One region of the Streptomyces sp. NPDC015346 genome, then DNA from elsewhere that is predicted to be linked to it. Evidence: riboswitches for the same ligand, from Rfam matches in the RefSeq annotation. Region 1 holds a riboswitch; the other holds the start of a gene.
The links. Region 1 has a riboswitch for S-adenosylmethionine ahead of ACF06X_RS04140 (aminotransferase class V-fold PLP-dependent enzyme). Riboswitches for the same ligand answer to the same signal wherever they lie in the genome.
Positions count from the first base shown of each region.

Region 2: another riboswitch for S-adenosylmethionine. It lies ahead of thrC (threonine synthase); the one in region 1 lies ahead of ACF06X_RS04140 (aminotransferase class V-fold PLP-dependent enzyme).

Region 1 covers NZ_JBIBTW010000001.1:910,208-915,753, forward strand. The annotation lists gene ACF06X_RS04130 (cytochrome bc complex cytochrome b subunit) at 1-505, shown strand, start outside; gene trpD (anthranilate phosphoribosyltransferase) at 640-1,704, shown strand; SAM riboswitch class IV at 1,782-1,898, shown strand; gene ACF06X_RS04140 (aminotransferase class V-fold PLP-dependent enzyme) at 2,058-3,422, shown strand; gene ACF06X_RS04145 (Lrp/AsnC family transcriptional regulator) at 3,500-3,781, opposite strand; gene ACF06X_RS04150 (rhomboid family intramembrane serine protease) at 3,778-4,512, opposite strand; gene ACF06X_RS04155 (hypothetical protein) at 4,670-4,912, shown strand; gene ACF06X_RS04160 (NYN domain-containing protein) at 4,947-5,546, shown strand, end outside.
Region 2 covers NZ_JBIBTW010000004.1:700,268-705,813, reverse strand. The annotation lists gene otsB (trehalose-phosphatase) at 1-725, shown strand, start outside; gene ACF06X_RS18360 (trehalose-6-phosphate synthase) at 1,150-2,598, opposite strand; gene ACF06X_RS18355 (hypothetical protein) at 2,675-3,052, opposite strand; gene ACF06X_RS18350 (glucosyl-3-phosphoglycerate synthase) at 3,100-4,053, opposite strand; SAM riboswitch class I at 4,174-4,316, shown strand; gene thrC (threonine synthase) at 4,310-5,546, shown strand, end outside.

The sequences.
Region 1 (5,546 bases):
CGCTCCGACGCGCACCGCCTTCGGTGTCGCCTGGATCACCGCCTACATGATCATGCTCGTGGGTGGTGGCAACGACATCTTCGCGACCCACTTCCACCTGTCGATCAACTCGATCACGTGGTTCGTCCGGATCGCCTTCTTCGTCGGCCCGGTCATCGCGTTCATCATCACCAAGCGGATCTGCCTCGGCCTCCAGCGCCGCGACAAGGACAAGGTGCTGCACGGACGCGAGTCCGGCATCATCAAGCGCCTGCCGCACGGTGAGTTCGTCGAGATCCACGAGCCGCTCAGCCAGGGCCAGCTCTACAAGCTCACGGCGCACGAGCAGCACAAGCCGGCCGAGCTCGGTCCCACGGTGGACGAGAACGGCGTCGAGCGGAAGATCGGCCGCATGGAGAAGCTCCGGGTCAAGCTCAGCCGGAGCTACTACGGCGAGGAAAGCCAGATCGCCAAGCCCACCGTCGAGGAGTACAAGGAGATCACCAGCGGCCACGGCCACCACTGATCACCTGAACCACCCGACCTGAAGGTCGCCACAGCGAGAGCCCCGTCCATTCGATGGACGGGGCTCTTTGCCGTCCCTGTAGGTCGATAGGCTGGCCATAACCCATTGCGCGCGCAATTGACTATGGAGCTGCCATGAGCGCTGTGACCCCCGCTGGAGGACCGACCACGGCGGGCCGCTCCTGGCCGGCCGTCCTGGACGGCCTGCTGACCGGCCGCGACCAGAGCGCCGAGGACACCGCCTGGGCCATGGACCGGATCCTGCGCGGCGAGGCCACCGACGCCCAGATCGCCGGCTTCGCGGTCGCGCTGCGTGCCAAGGGCGAGACCGTCGAGGAGATCTCCGGACTCGTCCGGACCATGTACGAGCACGCCAACCTCATCGAGGTCCCCGGCCCCTCCGTGGACATCGTCGGCACGGGCGGCGACGGCGCCAAGACCGTCAACATCTCCACCATGTCGGCGATCGTGGTGGCCGGCACCGGCGCCAAGGTCGTCAAGCACGGCAACCGGGCCGCGTCCAGCGCGAGCGGCGCCTCCGACGTCCTGGAGAAGCTCGGCGTCAACCTGGAGCTGACCCCCCGGCGGGTGGCGGAGGTCGCCGAGGAGGCCGGCATCACCTTCTGCTTCGCGGTGAAGTTCCACCCCGCGCTGCGCCATGTGGCCGCCGCCCGCAAGGAACTGGGCATCCGGACCACCTTCAACTTCCTCGGTCCGCTCACCAACCCGGCCCGCGTCATGGCGCAGGCGACCGGCGTCGCCGACGCCCGGATGGCCCCCATCATGGCCGGGGTCCTCGCCGAGCGGGGTTCGTCCGCGCTCGTCTTCCGCGGCGACGACGGCCTCGACGAGCTGACCACCACGGCCACCTCGCGGGTGTGGGTGGTACGGGACGGGGCGGTGCGGGAGGAGACCTTCGACCCGCGGGACGTCGGCATCGAGATCGTCCCGGTGGAGGCGCTGCGCGGCGCCGACGCCTCGTACAACGCCGATGTGGCCCGCAGGCTGCTCGCCGGCGAGACCGGTCCCGTACGGGACGCGGTGCTGCTCAACTCGGCGGCGGCGCTCACGGCGCTCGAGCCGGGGGAGGGCACCCTGGTGGAGCAACTGCGCGCCGGCATCGCGAAGGCGGCGGAGTCGATCGACTCGGGCGCCGCCCGCAAGGCCCTGGAGCGCTGGATCGCCGCCAGCAACGCGTAGACAGGTCCGCGCGGCCCTGTTCCGGAATGCGGAACGGGGTTGCGCGGGGACGATCAACTGACATACGTTCTGTGCCAGGTCATGAGTGACAGCTACGAAGCCCCGGCTTGCTGTCCGGCAACCCTCCGTCCGTGGCGGGGTGCCCCGGGTGAAGACCAGGCCGTAGGCAGCGAGGTCTACGGCAAGCGCGGACCCCTCGAAACCTTGGGGTCCTGGTCCTCAGGGAGCCTCTTGTGAGCAAGCGAATGCGATAGGGCCTTCTCGCCCCTTCTTCGCACACCCCTTTTCTCTTCCCCAGCGCTGCCGCGTATCCGCCGGCGCGGGAATTCGCCTGCCTTGTACGGGAGTTCGCCATGTCTGTCTCCACCGCTGCCACCGACCAGTCGGTTTGTTCCCCGCTGCCCGTTCTCGGCCGGGATGTCACCGTTCCGCTCGTCACCGGTGGCGAGGTCACCTACGCCGCGCTCGACTACGCCGCCAGCGCGCCGGCCCTGCAGCGGGTGTGGGACGACGTCGCCGCGTACGCGCCGTACTACGGCAGCGTCCACCGCGGCGCCGGGTACCTCTCGCAGCTCTCCACCGACCTCTTCGAGAACAGCCGCGTCACCGTCGCCCAGTTCCTCGACTGCCGCCCCGAGGACCAGGTCGTCTTCACCCGCTCCACCACCGACTCGCTCAACCTGCTCGCCGCCACCCTGCCCGCGGGGTGCGAGGTCTTCGTCTTCGAGACCGAGCACCACGCCTCGCTGCTGCCCTGGCAGGACGCGCGGGTCACCTACCTCAACGCCCCGCGCACCCCCGCCCAGGCCGTCGAGACCCTGGAGCGCGCGCTGGCCGACCGCGACCCGCACGGCCCCGCCCTCGTCTGCGTCACCGGCGCCTCCAACGTCACCGGTGAGCTGTGGCCGGTGCGGGAACTGGCCGCGGCCGCGCACGCCCACGGCGCCCGGATCGTCCTCGACGCCGCCCAGCTCGCCCCCCACCACCCCGTGTCTGTACGGGAGTTGGACGTGGACTGGGTCGCCTTCTCCGGACACAAGCTGTACGCCCCGTTCGGCTCGGGCGTCCTCGCGGGACGCGCCGACTGGCTCCAGGAGGCCGAGCCGTACCTGGCCGGCGGTGGCGCCTCCAAGAAGGTCGCCCGCCGCGCCGACGGGGGAGTGGACGTCGAGTGGCACACCACCGCCGCCCGCCACGAGGCCGGCTCCCCGAACGTCATCGGCGTCTACGCCATCGCCTCCGCCTGCAAGGCGCTCACCGAGGCCGGCTTCGACACCCTCGTCGCGCGCGAGCGGCAGCTGATCGCGACCGTGCGCGCGGGCCTGGCCGAGGTCCCCGAGGTCAGGGTGCTCTCGCTCTTCGGCGACGAGGCCCCCCGCGTCGGCGTCATCTCCTTCGTCGTGGAAGGCTGGAACAGCTCCCACTTCGCCGCCGCCCTCTCCGCCGAGTACGGCATCGGCGTGCGGGACGGTCTCTTCTGCGCCCACCCGCTGGTCCGCACGCTCCTCGGCAGCGACCCGCAGCAGATCGGCGAGTGCGGCGCCCCGGAGGCGGAGCCGGGCGAGAAGTCGCTCAACGCCATCCGGGTGAGCTTCGGCGCCGGTACGCCGGACGAGCACGTGGAGCGTTTCGTACGGGCCGTGAAGGAGCTGGTCCGCGACGGCGCGCAGTGGAAGTACCGCACCGAGGACGGCCGCTGCGTCCCCGACCGCGGCTGAGCGTCCCTCGTACGGGTGAAGGGGGCCTCCGACCGGAGGCCCCCTTCGTCATGCCGTCGTCTTCGCCCGCGGGGCCCCTAGGACTCCAGGCCGATGGCGAAGGCGGCCTCCAGGTCGTGCTGGGAGTACGTACGGAACGCGACGTGCGTGTCCGTCGCCTCGACGCCGGGGATCTTGCTGATCCGGCCGGGGATCACATCGGCCAGGTCGTCGTGCTTGGGCACCCGGACCATCGCGATGAGGTCGTACGTACCGGTGACCGAGAAGACCTCGCTGACGCTGTCGAGCGCCGCGATCGACTCCGCGATCTCGGGGATGCGGTCCACGCTGGTCTTGATGAGCACGATCGCGGTGATCACGGCTGGCTTTCTCCCTCGGTCGCCGCGGCTTGGGCCTTCACCTTATCCCCCTGGTGGTACCGGCCCCAGGCGTAGAGGAAGCCGACGGCGAAGCCCACCACGTGCGCGAGATAGGCGACGCCCGGCCCCGGCCCCGCCGAGCGGGCCGCCAGCCACTGCAGCGCGAACCAGAAGAGGAGCACGATCCAGGCCGGGAAACGCAGCGGCAGAAAGAAGAGGAACGGGTAGAGGCTCGTCACCCGTGAGCGCGGGAAGAGGTACAGGAACGCCCCCAGGACCCCCGAGATCGCGCCCGAGGCGCCCACCAGCGTCTGCTCGCTGCTCGCGTGGACCGCCGCGTAGCCCAGCAGGGCCAGATAGCCGCACCCCAGATAGAAGAGGGCGAACCCGACCGCCCCCATCCGCTCCTCCGCCATCGCCCCGAAGACGTGGAGGAACAGCATGTTGCCGAGCAGGTGCAGCCAGCTGCCGTGGACGAAGAGCGCGGTCAGCGGGGTGAGCAGGGCGCGCGGGTCGCCGGTCGTCAGCTCGGCCGGCACGACCCCCCAGCGGTGGAAGTACTCGCTCTGCGCCGCGAGGGCCGCGTCCCCCGTCCCGTATCCCGGATGGAGACCGGACACCGGCCCGAGCACGAACACGAGGCAGCACACGGCGATCAGGCCGTAGGTCACCGTGGGCCCGCGCCGGGCGCCGCGCCACGCCCCCAGGGCCGTCTCCCGCCAGTCGATCATGGACAGATCATGGCGTAACGGTGCCGAACTGGACAGAGTGCCTCGCCGCGACATCGGATACCCCCGAGGCCGTAGGGTTACGAGCAGTACCTCCGCAGTTCGACGGCGCACCGCGGTACCCGCACCCGCACCACGCAGATGAAAGAGGACGGCACCGATGACGACGGTTCCCCTGCCGACCGCCGAGACCCGCTGGCGCTGCACGCTCTGCGGCAATCTGACCCGGTTCGATGTGACCCGCTCCTCCAAGGTCGTCGAGTACGTCCATCTGGACCTCGCGGGCGACCCGAAGGTGGAGGAGCGCGAGGTGGTCAGTGAGACCATCGAGTCGGTCCGCTGCCGCTGGTGCAACGCCGTGGACCAGATCGAGCTGGTGGACAGGCCGGGCACCGCTTCCTGAGGGAGCGGTGCGACTGACGATGGGGTGACGGATCGTGGAGCAGCCCGCGCACGGTGGCGAGCCGGCCGGCGCGGCAGGTGACGCTGCCGAGGCGCTCGACCGCCCGCTGCCGGAAGGTGTACGGCGGCGGGTCGTCGCGCTGGTCTCGGACGCCTTCGGCGGGCTGACCGTCGCCGAGCTTCCGGCACCCCTGCGGCAGTACGCACGGTTCACCGCGAGCCGGCGGGCCAAGTTCGCGGGCAACGCCATGGCCGCGGCCCTGGAGAGCGAACCGCTCTTCCGGCAGCGGATCGGCGAGCGGTTCAAGGAGGCCCAGCCGGAGCTGGCCGGGGCCGTCGAGTCCGGCGCCCCGCCCGCCGCCGCCGACCCCGTCGACGTCGCCGCGGCCGCGTACGTCCTGCGCCCCACCGGCTGGGTCAAGCTGGTCGCCGCCGCCGGCGAGGAGGCCCTGCGGGCCGACGCCGAGCGGGCCGACGAGGCCGGACGGCGTGAGCTGGAGCGGCTGCGCGAGGAGATCGCCGCCGCCAAGGAGCGCGGCCGCGCGGAGACCGAGCAGCTGCGCACCGATCTGGAGGCGGCCCGCAAGGACGCTGAATCGCTTCATCGCAAGCTGCGCAGCGCCCTGAGCGACGTG
Region 2 (5,546 bases), on a different contig from region 1:
TCGTCCCCGACCCCGAACAGGCCCGCGCCCACCCCGGCGCCGTCCCCGCCCTCGCCGCCCTCGCGCCCAGGATCGCCTCGGTCGCGGTGGTGACCGGACGCCCGGCGGGCGTGGCGGTGCGGTACGGCGGCTTCGCCGGGGTCCCGGGCCTGGAACACCTCGTCGTCCTCGGCCACTACGGCGCCGAGCGCTGGGACGCGGTCACCGGCACCGTCCAGGCCGCGGCCCCGCACCCGGGCGTGGCGGCCGTCCGCGCCGAGCTTCCCGGCTACCTCGACCGCATCGGCGCCTGGCCGGGCACCTGGATCGAGGAGAAGGGCCGCGCGGTCGCGGTCCACACCCGTCGCTCCACCGACCCGCAGGCGGCCTTCGAGGCCCTCAAGGAACCGCTCGCCGACCTCGCCACCCGGCACGGTCTGGTCCTCGAACCCGGCCGCATGGTCCTGGAGCTGCGCCCGCCGGGCATGGACAAGGGCGTGGCCCTCGCCGAGTACGTACGGGAGGTGGGCGCCGGGTCCGTGCTGTACGCGGGCGACGACCTGGGCGACCTGCCGGCCTTCGCGGCCGTGGAGAAACTGCGCTCGAACGGAACCCCGGGCCTGCTGGTGTGCAGCGGCTCGGCCGAAGTCCCGGAGCTGTCGGAACGGGCCGACCTGTCGGTCCCGGGCCCGCGGGCGGTGGTGGAGTTCCTCGCGGGCCTGGCGAAGGCGGTACGGGAGGGCTGAGCGCCGGGCGGGGGAGTACGGACAGGGGGGCGGCCCCCGGGGGTTCCCGGGGGGCCCCCCCCGGCCGGGGGGGCGCCGGGGGCCGGGGGGGGGGGGGGGCCCCGGGGGGGGGGGGGGGGGCCCCGGGCGGCCGGGGCCTGCCCGTCCGGGGTGGGCGGGGGGGGGGGGGGGGGCGGCGGGGGGGGGGGCCCCCCGGGGGCGCGCGGGGGCCCCCCCCCCTGTCCGTAGGGCTCGCCGTGGCCGGCGTGGGCGATGCGCCCGGGCGGCTTGGGGGGTGCCGCCGGGACGGTCTGGCGGACCTGGGGTGTGTCGCCGGTGCGCCGGGGCGGCCTGACAGGCCCGGGATGGGGCGCCGGTGCGCCCGGGCGGCCTGGCGCACCTCGGGCCTGGCGCGGCCTGGGGTCCCGTGTCGCCGGGGCGGGTGTCAGCCGCGCAGGGCTTCCAGCTGGTCCAGGAACCAGCGCTGCGGCGGGAGTGCGGTCGCCGTCGCCGCCAGGCGCTTCGTGCGCTCGGCGCGTTCGCCCGGTGGCATCGTCAGAGCCTCGTGCAGGGCCCGTGCCGTCTCGGACACGTCGTACGGGCTGACCGTCAGGGCGTCCTCGCGCAGCTCGCGGTACGCCCCCGCCCCCGTCGAGAGGACCAGCACGCACCCCGCCTCCGAGACCACCGGGATCTCCTTGGCCACCAGGTTCATGCCGTCCCGCACGGGGTTGATCAGGGCCACGTCCGCCATCCGGTAGGCCGCGAGGGAGCGCGTGAAGTCGTCCTTCACCGAGAGCAGGACCGGCTGCCAGCCCTCCGTACCGAACTCGGCGTTGATCTCCTCCGCGAGCTCCGCCACCGACGCCGTGTACGCGCGGTACACCGCCAGGTCCTGACGGGACGGATACGCGGAGGCCAGGTGGACGACCCGGTCGTGCCACTCGGGCCGCTCGCGCAGCAGCTCGCGGTAGGCCAGCAGGCCGCGCAGCACGTTCTTCGACAGCTCGGTGCGGTCCACCCGCACGATCGTCTTACGGTCGCCGACCTCGGCCCGCAGCTGCGCGAGCCGCTCGTCCACCTCGGGCCGGTGCGCCAACGTCCGCAGTTCGTCGGCGTCCACGCCCAAGGGGTACGCCCGCACCCGCGTGGAGCGCTTGGGCCCGCGCCCGCCCTCCCGGCGGTGGTGCACCCCGCGCCAGGGGTCGCCGCTCGGCGAGAAGCCCTGCGCGATCCCCTCGGCGCTGTCGATGTCCGCGCCGCCGATGAACGTCGACGCCCAGTCCCAGGTGTGGAAGCCGAGCTCGTCCGCGCCCAGCATTCCCCACAGCAGCTCCTCGCGGATGTCGTCCGGGAGCATCCGCAGGTACTCGGACGACGCCCACGGCGTGTGCGTGAAGTGGGCGATCCGCAGATCGGGCCGGAGCTCCCGCAACTGCCCCGGCACCAGCGCCAGGTGGTAGTCCTGCACCAGGACCTCCGCGCCGTCGGCCGCCTGCTCCGCCAGCGCCTCCGCGAAGGAGCGGTTGTAGGCGCGGTACGACTCCCAGCGGCGCCGGAACTCCGCGTCGAAGACCGGCTCGCGCGGCACGTCCCACAGGTGGTGGTGGAGGAACCACAGCACCGAGTTCGCGATGCCGTTGTACGCGTCGTCGTAGACCCCCGGGTCGAGGGCGAGCATCCGGACACCGGGCTCGGAGACACCCCGGCGCACGGCCTCCCGGTCGCCCTCCGACAGCGCGGCGCAGACCCACAGCGCCTCGGGCTGCTCGGCGAGGGCGGCGGACAGGCCGGAGACGAGACCGCCCCCGCCGCGCCGGGCGCTGAGCGTGCCGTCGTCGGCGAGGGCGTACGAAAGGGGGCCCCGATTGGAGGCAACGAGCACAGAAGCCATGTGGCGAACCTAGCCCGTCCCGTAAACGCTCAAACGTACGTATACGAGTGGGGTACGAGTGTGGCGACTTCCCGCCTCAGTTCTCGGGCCGGCCGCGCATCGCCGCCTTCGCCACCGCGCCCGTCGCCGCCAGGGCGAGTGCCAGTCCGCCGAGCAGCCACAGCCGCTCGGTGTGGGATCCGGTCTCGGCCATCGAGCCGCCCGGTCCGTGCGGGACGGGGCGCGGCCGGTGCGTCGCCGGGACCGGCGTCGGGACCGATGTCGGGACCGATGTCGGGAAGGCCGAGGGCTTGGGCGGGGGCTTGGGCGAGGGGACGTCGAAGGCGACCACGCCGCCGAGGGAGACCGGCGTCTCGGGCTCCGCTCCGGCGGCGAGGCCGGCGGTGAGGAGGGCAACGAGGCCGACAAGCCCGAGGGCGGCCGTCTGAGATCCCCACCGGTGCATTCGCTTCACAAACCGCATGAAACGGAAATGTAGGCAAAGCGCATCATCATGGGGAGTTACGCCACGCGGCGGTGCGCGTACTCCTCGACATCCGCCATCGGCGGCCGCTCCTCCGTGTCCACGTCGTACGTCCGGGGCGCGAACCGCCTCCCGTCGCCCGTCTCGTCCCGCTCGAACTGCGTCAGCCGGGGCCGCACCAGATGGCCGCGGGACAGCCGCAGCTGCGCCGTCCGGTAGATCGCCGCCGCCATCCGGCCCAGCGCCTGTCCGTCCTGGTGACGGTGTTTGCGGACCCCGACGTCGACCTGCGCGAGCGCGTCGAGACCCACGGTGTGCAGCGCGTCGACGAGCAGGCCCAGCTCCACCCCGTAACCGACGGGGAAGGGCAGCCGTTCGAGGAGCGAGCGCCGCGCCGCGTACTCGCCGCCCAGCGGCTGCACGAAGCCGGCCAGCTGCGGCCAGTGCAGATTGAGCAGCGGGCGCGCCACCAGCTCGGTCACCCGGCCGCCCTGACCCGGGGCGTCACCCAGCGGGCGGTCGTACATCGCCTTGACGAAGTCGACGTCGGGGTCGGTGAGGAGCGGGCCCACGATGCCGGAGACGAAGTCCGCCGAGAAGTCCCTCAGGTCCGCGTCGACGAAGCAGACCACGTCCCCGTGCGTCACGAAGAGCGACCGCCACAGGACCTCGCCCTTGCCGGGCACGGCCGGGAGCCGGGGGAGTATCGCGTCCCGCGCCACGACCCGGGCCCCGGCCGCCGCCGCCACCTCGGCCGTACGGTCGGTCGAACCGGAGTCGATCACCACCAGCTCGTCCACGAGCGGCACCGCCTCGGACATCAGCTCGCGCCGGATCACCGAGACGATGTCGCCGACCGTCGCCTCCTCGTTGAGCGCGGGCAGCACGACGCTGACCGTGGTGGCGTGCTTCGCCGCCAGGATCCGGTCGAGCGAACGGTCCGCCACGGACCAGGACCGCCGTTCGAGCCAGCGCTCCACTTCATCCAGCACGTGATCTCCATCTCGCGGTTCGGACGACCATCTCAACCGTCCGTGCCTTCGGTTACAGTCTTGAACAACGCGGATGCCCGATGCATGTCGGGGTGCCGCCCGCGTCCTACAACCGAATACCGCTCATCCAGAGGGGCAGAGGGAAACGGCCCGTTGAAGCCCCGGCAACCCTCCAGTCGGTCACTCGTCCTCCAGCGAGGTCCCCGGCTAGGGAAGGTGCCAAATCCGTCTCATGGCGAAATTCGTCATGGGAAAGATGAGGAGAAAGGGCCTCGCCTCCATGGCTGTACAGACTGTTTCCACTGCCTCCGCCGCCTCGACCGCGTCGACCGCCTCGACCGTCGATCTCGGTCCCGCCGCAGGGCTCTCCTGCCGTGAATGCGGTGAAGTCTTCGCTCTTGGTCCGATCTTCGCCTGCGAGCTCTGTTTCGGGCCGCTCGAAGTCGCCTACGACCTCCCCACCGGTGACCCCGAGGCGCTGCGCAAGCAGATCGAGGCCGGCCCCGCCAACATCTGGCGCTACGCCCCGCTGCTGCCCGTCCCCGCCGACGTCGCCGAGAAGCCGAACCTGAACCCGGGCTGGACCAAGCTCGTCCAGGCCGACAACCTCGGCCGCGAGCTGGGCGTCGAGCCGGGCAAGCTCTTCGTCAAGGACGACTCCGGCAACCCGACGCACTCCTTCAAGGACCGCGTCGTCGCCCAGGCCCTCGAAGCCGCCCGCGCCTTCGGCTTCACCACGCTCTCCTGCTCCTCCACCGGCAACCTGGCCGGCGCCGTCGGCGCCGCCGCCGCCCGCGCCGGCTTCCGCTCCTGCGTGTTCATCCCGCACGACCTGGAACAGGGCAAGGTCGTCATGGCCGCCGTCTACGGCGGCGAGCTCGTCGGCATCGAGGGCAACTACGACGACGTCAACCGCTTCTGCTCGGAGCTCATCGGCGACCCGCTCGGCGAGGGCTGGGGCTTCGTCAACGTCAACCTGCGCCCGTACTACGGCGAGGGCTCCAAGACGCTCGCGTACGAGATCTGCGAGCAGCTCGGCTGGGTCATCCCCGACCAGCTCGTGATCCCGATCGCCTCCGGCTCGCAGCTCACCAAGATCGACAAGGGCCTGCAGGAGCTCATCAAGCTGGGCCTCGTCGAGGACAAGCCGTACAAGATCTTCGGCGCCCAGGCCGAGGGCTGCTCCCCGGTGTCGGCGGCCTTCAAGGCCGGCCACGACGTCGTACGGCCCCAGAAGCCGAACACCATCGCCAAGTCCCTGGCGATCGGCAACCCGGCCGACGGCCCGTACGTCCTGGACATCGCGCGCCGGACGGGCGGCGCGGTGGAGGACGTCAACGACGAGCAGGTCGTCGAGGCGATCAAGATCCTGGCCCGTACCGAGGGCATCTTCGCCGAGACGGCGGGCGGTGTGACGGTCGGCGTGACGAAGAAGCTGATCGAGGCCGGCCTCATCGACCCGAGCCTGACCACGGTCGTCCTCAACACGGGCG